DNA from 3 places in the Arthrobacter sp. YC-RL1 genome. Region 1 is predicted to be linked to each of the others. Evidence: riboswitches for the same ligand, from Rfam matches in the RefSeq annotation. Region 1 holds a riboswitch; each other region holds the start of a gene.
The links. Region 1 has a riboswitch for S-adenosylmethionine ahead of ATC04_RS02455 (hypothetical protein). Riboswitches for the same ligand answer to the same signal wherever they lie in the genome.

Region 1 (3,269 bases):
GTCCCCCGACGAACAGGTGACCGACGCATTCCTCAAGGAATTTCGCAACGGGTTGCGCACCTCGAGCATCTTCAACGGCCAGGTCATCTCGTTCAAGGGTAACGAGTACCAGGAATCGAACGCCGGAGTCGCCTTCCACCGGCGCGAACCCTTCCCGCGCGAACAGCTCGTGCTGCCCGACGGCCTGCGTGAACGCATTGAGGAACAAGTCCTCGGCGTCCGAACCCACCGCGATGTCCTGACTGCGCTCGGTGCGCATCTCAAACGCGGAGTCCTGCTCTTCGGCCCGCCGGGCACCGGGAAAACCCATACCGTCAGGTATCTGTCCTCGGCGGCTGAAGACCACACTGTCATCCTGCTCAACGGCGATTCGTTGGCCTACATCTCCCCAGCCGCCGCCATGGCGCATGCGCTGCAGCCATCGATCGTCGTGCTGGAAGACTGCGACCTGATCGCCGAAGACCGCAGCTTCAGCCACGGCCCCCAGCCGCTGCTTTTCGAAGTCCTCGACGCCATGGACGGCCTGGAACCGGACGCGGACGTCACCTTCCTGCTCACCACGAACCGCGTGGATTCCCTTGAGCGCGCCTTGGTGCAGCGCCCCGGGCGCATCGATCTTGCGGTGGAGATTCCACGCCCTGATCTCGAAGGACGTATTGCCCTGCTGGAACTGTATGCAGCCAAGCTGAAGCCCAGCTCCGACACCGTGCAACAGGTTGCGCACCTTGTCGATGGAACGACTGCCTCGTTCATCAGGGAATTGGTTCGCCGATCCATCCTCAACGCGGCAGTCGCGGGCCAGGCTCCTGGTGACGCCCATCTGCTCGAAGCCGCCGCGGAGCTTATGAGCGATGCGGCCACTCTCACGCGAAACTTCCTCGGGGGAACCAACGATCCGGATCTTGACGAGCCGGAAGAATTCAGCGAAGACGCATCCTTCGGATGGTTCCCCGGGGTGGCAGGGAGCTACGAAGCGCCCAGCGGATTTGAACAAGATCCGGAAGCTGAACAGGACGGCGGCAGCAGGGGGTTGTAGGCCGCGCCTTCCTCCTTGCCGGGGAGGAATATCCCCCTGCTGCGCCAGCGCACCGCATCGTTGCCGCTTGAAGGCGTTCCTGCCGTGGGGCGATTCAGTTGGTGGTCCCTTGATGGAGCGGGTCACCGTAAATAAACTGCTGAAGCGCGGCAGATGGCCGACCGAAGAGCAACCGTTGCGGAAACTCCGCCCATTCTTCCGGTTCCAGCTGCACAACATGCGCCGGGTAGCAGCTGTCCACCAGAACCGCCCCACCCCGCTCATCGCGTTGCAGTTCCTTGTAGAGCTGCCCTGCCCTCGGGTTGGGCGCCAAGATGCCCAGCCGTCTCATCCGATCTTCGAGGCGAAGCAGGTCCTCCGGACTCTTGCAACGCCGACGTGCGTGCGCTGCTGCTTCCCTGATTCCCAAACTGACGGCCCAATACAGTTCAGGTGTGAAGCCTGCGGCGATCCAGCGGAGGATGTAGTTCTGCAGGTGTTCCGGCGTCTCGCTGAGCTTGCCGCTGGCGAATTCCCCGCTGCGGGTTGCCTGCCGGTAAGCCGACTGCTCGACCGGACGTTCTCCGAAAAATGGGTAGTCCATGACCACGCTGTTCCACAGCCGTTCCTGCAGGGTGCCTTCTGGGTGATTGATCGAGAATTCTGGGTTCTGCATTGTTGTTCGCTCCTGCTCAGGGAGCCGGCCGAGCACCTATTGTGCCGGACTGGCCCACCGACTTACCCGGGACTTTTGTCCGGGTCGGTTCTTCCCCTGGGGCACCCCGCTCGATGAGGAGGGTTGCCGTGCGACCAGCCAGGTACTTTGCGTCGCAGCTCTTGAACTTGGAATCCAGCCTAACCCGCAGCTACCGACAGTATGGCCGCGGCGCCGGATACAGCAGATCCGGTGCCCATGCCTTCACAGGTACGGACACCGGATCAGCCATCGACTCTGGTGGACAAGTCCACCTTTGACTGCAGTTCGCTCGGTGCTAGCGGTCGGCCTCGGTGCAGATGCAGAAGCGATTGCCCTGGGCGTCGGTGATGACGGTGAAGGACGGCGCGGCATCGCCGTCGGAGTGGGCGCCAACTTCTTCCAGCTTCGTGAGCACCGGACCGCTTTCCGAATACGGAACCCACACGTCCAAGTGCAGCCGGTTCGTATTGGGAGTGTCGGTTTTCTGGAACCAGATCGCCGGGCCGCGACCGTGGGGATCGGCGATGCTGCCGTCCTCCAGCGACTTGTACCCAAGCCCGGCGGCCCATTGCTCCGCGATCTCCTGGGGCTTGTCGGTGTCGATGGCAATCTCCACTGCGCGGATCAGGTCGACGCGGGGTTTGGCCCCGAGGGCCGCGGCCCGCTCGGAGATCTTGCTGGCCAGCGCAATGTCGCGGGTGGTGATCTGGCCGCCGGCGTCATGGGAGGCGGTTGTCACGAACACGCGGTTGTAGCGCCAGTCCACGTCGGGGTGGTGGTTGTCCATCTCTGCGGCGCTTGCGATATCGCTGAAAAGCTCGATCGCGGCCGCGGAGGTCTTGGTCTCGAAAACCGCGGCAATGGCTCCGGGGATCTGGCGCCACTGCGGCATCCCCTGGAGGTATTCGTTGAGCTGGTCTTGGGCAATTACGTCCTGTGCAGGCATGCGTTTCTCCTTTCTCCGGCAACCTTCCCACCCGAGGGGGCGAAGTTCAATGGACCTGCGCAGACTGCCAGAAACAACGGACGGTTGCGGCGTACTGGATAACTGCTGTGAACATCCGTCTTCCGTGGAGAGCGGCACCGGCCGCGGCTAATCTCGGCAAATATGGGCACAAGGAGTTTTGATGACTAATATTCACAACGCCAAGGTCTCTGATTCAACGTTGGACGATGTCATTGACGAGACTGCTCACCGCACGCGACGCATCGTGAGCCGGATCATCATCCTCATCGTCGCAGCCATCGTCGCGGCCGCGGCGCTTGGAGCGTTCGATGTGGAATCCAGCACCGACCAGTCCGAGGACCGTATGCAAGTCCACGTGCGCCACCCGTTGGTGGCGCGGGCAGGCAATGAGGTCGAGCTGGAAATACTTGTCAGTTCCGACGAACCGCTGCCCGATACCTGTAAGCTGCGCCTCGCCGAGGACTACCTGTTGTTCTTCGAGGACTTGGCGGTCTTCCCGGACCCGGAATCGCAAAGTTCCGACGCGGCCGGTGCGGTGGAATTCGAGGTTGCTCCCCAACCCGGGGCCACGCAAATGCTGGTTCGCATCA
Region 2 (3,269 bases), 3.1 Mb from region 1:
GGACCTGCCGAGCGCGACCAGGCTGCCCGCTGGGGCGCCCCGGGATAACAGCGCATCGATAACGAGGGTGCCGAGTTTTCCGGTAGCTCCGGCGACTGCGATCTTCATGAGTTTCCTCCGTTGACGGTTACCGTTGCCAACGACGTGCCGGCCGAAGGCATTCCCGCGGCCGGTGGCAGGTCGGTGCAGAACGTCCGAAAACCTAGGATGCGGCGCTCAGCTCGCTGGCGCTTGCCTTCAGCAGGTCCTCGAAGATCGCTTTGTTCCACTGGAACCCGCGCTTCGCCTCGTCGAGCACCGCTTCGGCATGCGAGGTGTTCGCCCCGAAAACATCGAGTTTGTCGCGGTAGGAATCCTTGTAGATTTTTGGCTTGTCGATGGCCTCGAACTTCCACATGTTCAATGCTTCATCGGAAATGGAATAGTGGCGGGATACGAGCTTTCCGATGGCTAGGCCGCCGGACAGGTCTCCCAGGTAGCGCAGGTAGTGGTGGGCGACGAGGCGCGCCGGTTCCGCCGCCGAGGCGCGGATTGCCGCAACGTAGGCCTCGGTGGCCGGCAACGCCGCTGGGATCTCCTTCAACCCGTGGGCCGGCAGCAGGACATCCAGGTCTTTTGCAATCTGCCCACTGCGTTCAAGTGCCGCGTCGAAGATTTCGCGAAGTTCCGGATCCGCGGCAAGCACCCGGACTTCTTCTTCCAACGCACCGTAGATGTAGTGGTACTGGGCAATCAGCAACATGTAGTCGCGTGCCGAGCGTTCCCCGCCCATCAACTTGGTGATGAAGTCGTTGGATTCTGCGGCGTGGTGATCTTCCTGGGTGACGCTGCGAAGCCGGGCGGAAAACTGTGTTGCGTCGGTGGCGCTCATGTTGCCCGTCTTTCTTAGCGCGATTGGAATGGCGAAATTTTTTACTAAGCTAACCTAATTTCCGGTTTCAATCGAGGGTTGTTCCATTCTGCAGGAGACGGTGATTTCCGTGTTCACCGGACGGCGGACGCATCGGCTTGGGAAGGGCGGGCCGTGGTCGCTGATATCGCGATTTTGTCCAACTAGCTCCTTCATCCATGGAGCCGCAACAGATCTTGCTTCCTGGTGCCGAGTCAAGAATTTGTCAGAGCTGTCGACAAGAATCGTCACAAGACGCTTTGTGACGTGCAAAATGACTCGTTTCAAGAGCGTTGATAACCGTTGCTGGGTTTCATGACGTTTTACTTACGTCACGCTTGGTCATATTCAACTCCGTGTTCGACACTGAAATTGTTCAAGAAATTGGACACCACACCATCCAGAGCGACTGAGAGACCTGGCTCGTTGACGTCGCAGCAACCACCCGACATCGGGAGCGGTGCTAAGGCCAGGACCGATGGAGATTGCTAGATTTCGCAACGGTCCTTTAAGGGGAGATCTCTGCCTTCCCTCGAACTCGCTACAAGCGGATCGTTGAACATCAGGCGTAATCCTCGGGTCCAACACCGAGAGGAACACACGAAGATGCGTACTTCGCACCTGAGCTTGAAAGCAGCGGCCCTTGTCACCGTCCTAGGCCTGACGCTGACTGCCTGCGGCGGAAACTCGACAACTGCCGCCCCAGCGGAAGGCGCCCCGACCGCCTCCGGCGAACCGGTTGAAGGCGGCACCTTCACCTTCGCCGAGGTCACCCCGATCAACAACTGGCAGACCCAGGCAGCGCGCTTCTACGAGAAGGCCAACGTGCTGAACTCGGTCCTTGACCGCCTGACCTACTTCGACGTTGAATCCGGCAAGCTGGTGGGCTGGATTGCCAAGGATTTCAAAGCGAACAAGGAGCAGACGGAATTCACCTTCACCATTCGCGACGGAGTGACTTTTTCGGATGGATCCGCGCTTAATGCCGAAGCGGTTAAGCTGAATCTTGACGCGCTGGGTCTGGGCATCAAAGATGCACAGATCGCTCCAAACGTGGACTTCGGCGCCTACAAGTCGGCCGAGGTCGTGGGGGAGAACCAGGTAAAGGTGACGCTGAAGCGTCCCGACGCCAACTTCCTGCGCGCTACTTCTTCGGTCGCCGCAGGCCTGGTCTCCCCGAAGACCTTGAAGCTGGACAATGCAGGCCAGTCAGCCATCGCCAAGATCGTCGGTTCCGGCCCGTTTGTCTTCGAATCGGAAAAGCCGGACGAAGAAGTGGTGTTCACCAGCCGCGATGACTACGCCTGGGCCCCGGAAACCGCCCCGAACCAGGGCGACGCATACCTTGACTCCCTCGTGGTCAAGTACCTGCCTGAAGTCGCAAGCCGCGCCGGCGCCGCCCAGTCGGGCCAGGTCGACCTGGTCCGAGGTCTGCAGCCGGTGGACGAGCAGGTACTGGCAGCCAACGGCGGCCAGGTCTTCGCCGCGCAGGGAGTGGACCTGACCACGAACCAGGCAGCAGTGCGCATCGGCTCCGGCAAGCTGGCGGACGCCAAGGTCCGCCAGGCGCTGCAGGTCGGAATCGACCGCCAAGCCATCAAGGACACCGTGCTGTCCGACAGCTACGTCGTGGCGGGATCGATCTTGAACCACAAGGCCCCGGGTTTCGTCGACCTGTCCTCTGAAATCGCCTACAACCCGGAGAAATCAAAGCAGCTCCTGGACGAAGCAGGCTGGAAGGTCGGCGCCGACGGCATCCGTGAGAAGGACGGCGAAAAGCTGGAAATCACGGTGGCCACCTCGAACAACTCGGTTGTCATCAAGCCGGCCTTCGAATTGATCGAGCAGCAGTGGCGCGACCTTGGCGTGAAGCTGGTCAACCGCGCGGCCGACAACACCTTCCTGGTCAACGCACTGGTCGACGACAAGGTCGAATTCTTCGGCACCCGCCAGTTCGCCCTCGGCGGCCTCGGCCCGGTGTACGCGCCGGCCAACAATACCCAGACCCTGAACTCCGACGAGGAACTGAACAAGCTCTTCGCCAAGGAACAGGCGGCAACCAGCGAAGAAGAGCATCTGAAGCTGGTCGAAGAAGAACAGCGTGCACTGGTGCTGGACAAGGCCCTGACGCTCGTACTGTGGGACGAGGTCCAGGTTTACGGCGCGAACAAGTCAGCCCACGTCGAGTTCACCTCCGGTACCGCCCCGATCTTCCAGGGCGCTTGGAAGAGCGAAGGCTAGGAGTCGAAGCCATGGGCGGATACATTGCCAAGCGCGTAGGCCAGGCCCTGCTGGTGATCTGGCTTGCCTACACCGCGGTATTCATCGCAGTTCAGTCGCTTCCCAACGACCCGGTGACGATTTTCCTGAACTCGGACTC
Region 3 (3,269 bases), 3.1 Mb from region 1:
CGGAAGCACAATGGGCAGCGGGTTCGTGGCGCAGGCCGAGCCGACGGCCCGCACCGCCTTCGGCTTGCCGATGTGCTCGGCCACTTGGGCGTAGCTCTGGGTCTGCCCGTAGGCGATGCGGCCCAGCTCCAGTTGCACCTGCCGACGGAACTCGGTGGAAAGCCGCAGGTCCAGCGGCAGGCTGAACTCCTGCAGCGCGCCGGAGAAGTATTGGTCGAGCTGCCTGGCCGCGTCGTCGAGCGATCTGTCGTCCTTCAGGATCCGCGGGCCCACCTTGTGCGCCAGGACATCGAGGATGCGCTCATGCCCCTCGGTTTCAAAGGCCACCCGGACCAGCCCGGCCTCCGTGGAGGCCAGCAGCAGCCCTCCGATCGGGCTGTCGACAATGCGGTAGGAGATCTCGATCAACTGCTGGCGGCGGGCATCATGAACAAATTTTTTGTTCAATTCGGCCAGGATCCGTTCTTCGTCCCGCGTCGCCGGGAAGGCGGTAGTCCGTTCGCTCATGACAACTCCTCCAGCATCTGCGCGTGCTTCCAATGGGCACGCAGGTTCTTGATTCCGTCGCTGCCCGCGCGGCGGGCGGCCGCTTCGGAACCTGAAAGGATCTGCGAGATCTGCGCGTAGCTCAACCCGCCCAGGTACCGGTAGGCGAGCACGAAACGCTGCTTCTGAGGCAGCGCCTTGACCGCCTGCCACAGTTCTCCATCCATGATCCTGGCTTCGGGCCGTCCCGCCTGCCCGACTTCTGTCTCGGGCAGCACCTCGGCCAACACCTCGGACGGGTTCTTGCGCAGTTCGTCGATGGCCTTGCGATGGGCGATGGTGACCAGCCAGGCCTGCACGTTGGCATCATCCGGCAGATCCGGATAGGCCTTGAGCGCGGCTAGGAACGTTTCCGACCACGCATCCTGGGCGCGATGCTCATCCAGCAGGGCACGGCACACACGCAGCACGGCCAGCCCATGGTCCTGGACAATCCGTTCGAACGGTATCTGCATGGCTCTCCCGGCAGCTGCTTCCCCTTGCGGGCTCTCACCTTGTAAACGTACCGCAGGCGCCGTTTGTGAGGTCGGCAGCGAAAATTTTTTGCTCCGCGGCGCCAAGGCGCAATTGGAGAAGCCAGCTACAGGCGCACCGTGTCCAAGTCAGCGGCGATTTCTTCCAGCCGCTTCAGGTCGATGTCGATCACTTCGCCGTTCTCCACGCCCTGGGGCTGCCGGCTTCCGGCGAGCGCGTCGCGGATAGTGCGCATGGTCGCGCCGTGGCTGACGACCATGATCCTGCGCCCCGCGTGCTCCTGCACCAGCTGGAGCAGCGCAGGCAGCGCCCGGTCAAGGATCTGCTGGTGGGTTTCCAGTTCGTGCTGCACCTCGGCGGCTTCCAGATCGCTGACCTCGGCCATGATGCGCCCCTCCAGCGGGCCGAAACTGCGCTCGGTCAGGGTGTGCACCGCCGGTCCGGTCTCCGCCCCAAGCTGCTCGGCGATCAGCGCCGCAGTCTGTTGGGCGCGGGCCAGCGGGGAGGCCAGCAGCAGATCCCAGCCTTTGCCCTTCAGGAAGCGCCCCAGGCTGCGTGCTTGGTGGCGTCCGGTCTCGTTCAGCTCGATATCGGTGCGGCCCTGCAGGCGGCCAGCCAGGTTCCAGTCGGTCTGCCCATGTCGTACCAATGCCAGCGCGGTGTCCATGACTCGAGCATAAGCGCAGCGCAAAGGTATCGAAGAATCTGTGGCGAGGGAAGCAATACGCAACGTTACGACTCATAGTTGGGTCATTTTCGGTCATGTTGCGAAGATTGTTACAACCATCCCGAGCGGCCGAGAGATCTGGTTCGATGACGCCGCAGCAACCTGCCACAGCCGGTGGATACGGTGCTACCGCCAGAAACGATGGAGCTGCTTTCCGCCTACCCGGCGTTCAAGCGACATTGACCGGGATTCCTGCCTCGATGGCTTCCGTGTTCGGCACGGAGGCCAAGAACGTATCGACAAGGAGTCATAAGCCACCATGGCAGACCACAAGTTTGGATTCCGCACCCGCGCGCTGCACGCCGGAGGCACCCCCGATGCCGAGCACGGCGCCCGCGCGGTGCCGATCTACCAGAGCACCTCGTTCGTCTTCAAGGACGCCGACGATGCCGCGAACCTGTTCGCCCTGCAGAAGTACGGGAACATCTATTCGCGCATCGGCAACCCGACCGTTGCCGCGTTCGAGGAACGCATGGCCTCGCTGGAAGGCGGCCTCGGCGCGGTAGCCACCGGCTCCGGCATGGCCGCGGAGTTCGTCACCTTCGCCGCGCTGGCCCAGGCCGGCGACCACATCGTGGCCTCGGCCAAGCTCTACGGCGGCACCATTACGCAGCTGGACGTCTCGCTGCGCCGCTTCGGCATCGACACCACCTTCGTCGACTCCAACGACCCGGCCGATTTCGAGGCGGCGATCGGCGAGAACACCAAGGCCGTCTACACCGAGGTCGTGGCCAACCCTTCCGGAGACATCGCGGACCTGGCCGGACTGGCCGAGGTGGCGCATCGCCACGACATCCCGCTGGTGGTCGACTCCACGCTGACTCCGCCGTACATCCTGCGCCCGATCGAGCACGGCGCGGACATCGTGATCCACTCGGCCACCAAGTTCATCGGCGGCCACGGCACGACCCTGGGCGGCGTGGTCATCGAGTCAGGCACCTTCAACTGGGGCAACGGCAAGTTCCCGACCATGACCGAGCCGGTGGCCAGCTACGGCAACGTCTCCTGGTGGGCCAACTTCGGCGAATACGGTTTCCTGACCAAGCTGCGCAGCGAGCAGCTGCGCGACTTCGGCCCGGCGCTGCCGGCGCAGTCGGCCTTCCAGCTGCTGCAGGGTCTGGAGACCCTGCCCCAGCGCATGGACAACCACCTTTCCAACGCCAAGCAGGTCGCCGCCTGGCTGGAAGCCGACGAGCGAGTCACCTACGTGAACTACGCGGGGCTGGAATCCCACCCGCAGCACGAGCAGGCAGCCAAGCTGCTGCCGATGGGCGTCGGCTCGGTCTTCAGCTTCGGTGTCAAGGGCGGCCGCGAGGCCGGCGCCAAGTTCATCGACGCGCTGCAGCTGGCAAGCCACCTGGCGAACATCGGCGACGCCCGCACCCTGGTGCTGCACCCCGCCTCAACCACCCACCAGCAGCTCAGCGCCGAACAGCTGGTCGCCGCCGGCGTTCCGGAAGACCTGATCCGCCTGTCGGTCGGCCTGGAGGACGTCGAGGACATCCTCTGGGACCTCGACCAG

Region 2: another riboswitch for S-adenosylmethionine. It lies ahead of ATC04_RS16670 (ABC transporter substrate-binding protein); the one in region 1 lies ahead of ATC04_RS02455 (hypothetical protein).
Region 3: another riboswitch for S-adenosylmethionine. It lies ahead of ATC04_RS16770 (O-acetylhomoserine aminocarboxypropyltransferase/cysteine synthase family protein); the one in region 1 lies ahead of ATC04_RS02455 (hypothetical protein).

The regions. Positions count from the first base shown of each region.
Region 1 is NZ_CP013297.1:535,755-539,023, reverse strand. Features, by position in the region: gene ATC04_RS02460 (ATP-binding protein) at 1-1,036, shown strand, start outside; gene ATC04_RS02455 (hypothetical protein) at 1,131-1,691, opposite strand; SAM riboswitch class IV at 1,745-1,858, opposite strand; gene ATC04_RS02450 (4a-hydroxytetrahydrobiopterin dehydratase) at 2,008-2,658, opposite strand; gene ATC04_RS02445 (hypothetical protein) at 2,840-3,269, shown strand, end outside.
Region 2 is NZ_CP013297.1:3,622,222-3,625,490, reverse strand. Features, by position in the region: gene ATC04_RS16680 (SDR family oxidoreductase) at 1-108, opposite strand, end outside; gene ATC04_RS16675 (biliverdin-producing heme oxygenase) at 203-871, opposite strand; SAM riboswitch class I at 1,283-1,374, shown strand; gene ATC04_RS16670 (ABC transporter substrate-binding protein) at 1,496-3,130, shown strand; gene ATC04_RS16665 (ABC transporter permease) at 3,142-3,269, shown strand, end outside.
Region 3 is NZ_CP013297.1:3,644,828-3,648,096, forward strand. Features, by position in the region: gene ATC04_RS16755 (methylated-DNA--[protein]-cysteine S-methyltransferase) at 1-507, opposite strand, end outside; gene ATC04_RS16760 (sigma-70 family RNA polymerase sigma factor) at 504-1,001, opposite strand; gene ATC04_RS16765 (histidine phosphatase family protein) at 1,127-1,687, opposite strand; SAM riboswitch class I at 1,801-1,895, shown strand; gene ATC04_RS16770 (O-acetylhomoserine aminocarboxypropyltransferase/cysteine synthase family protein) at 2,007-3,269, shown strand, end outside.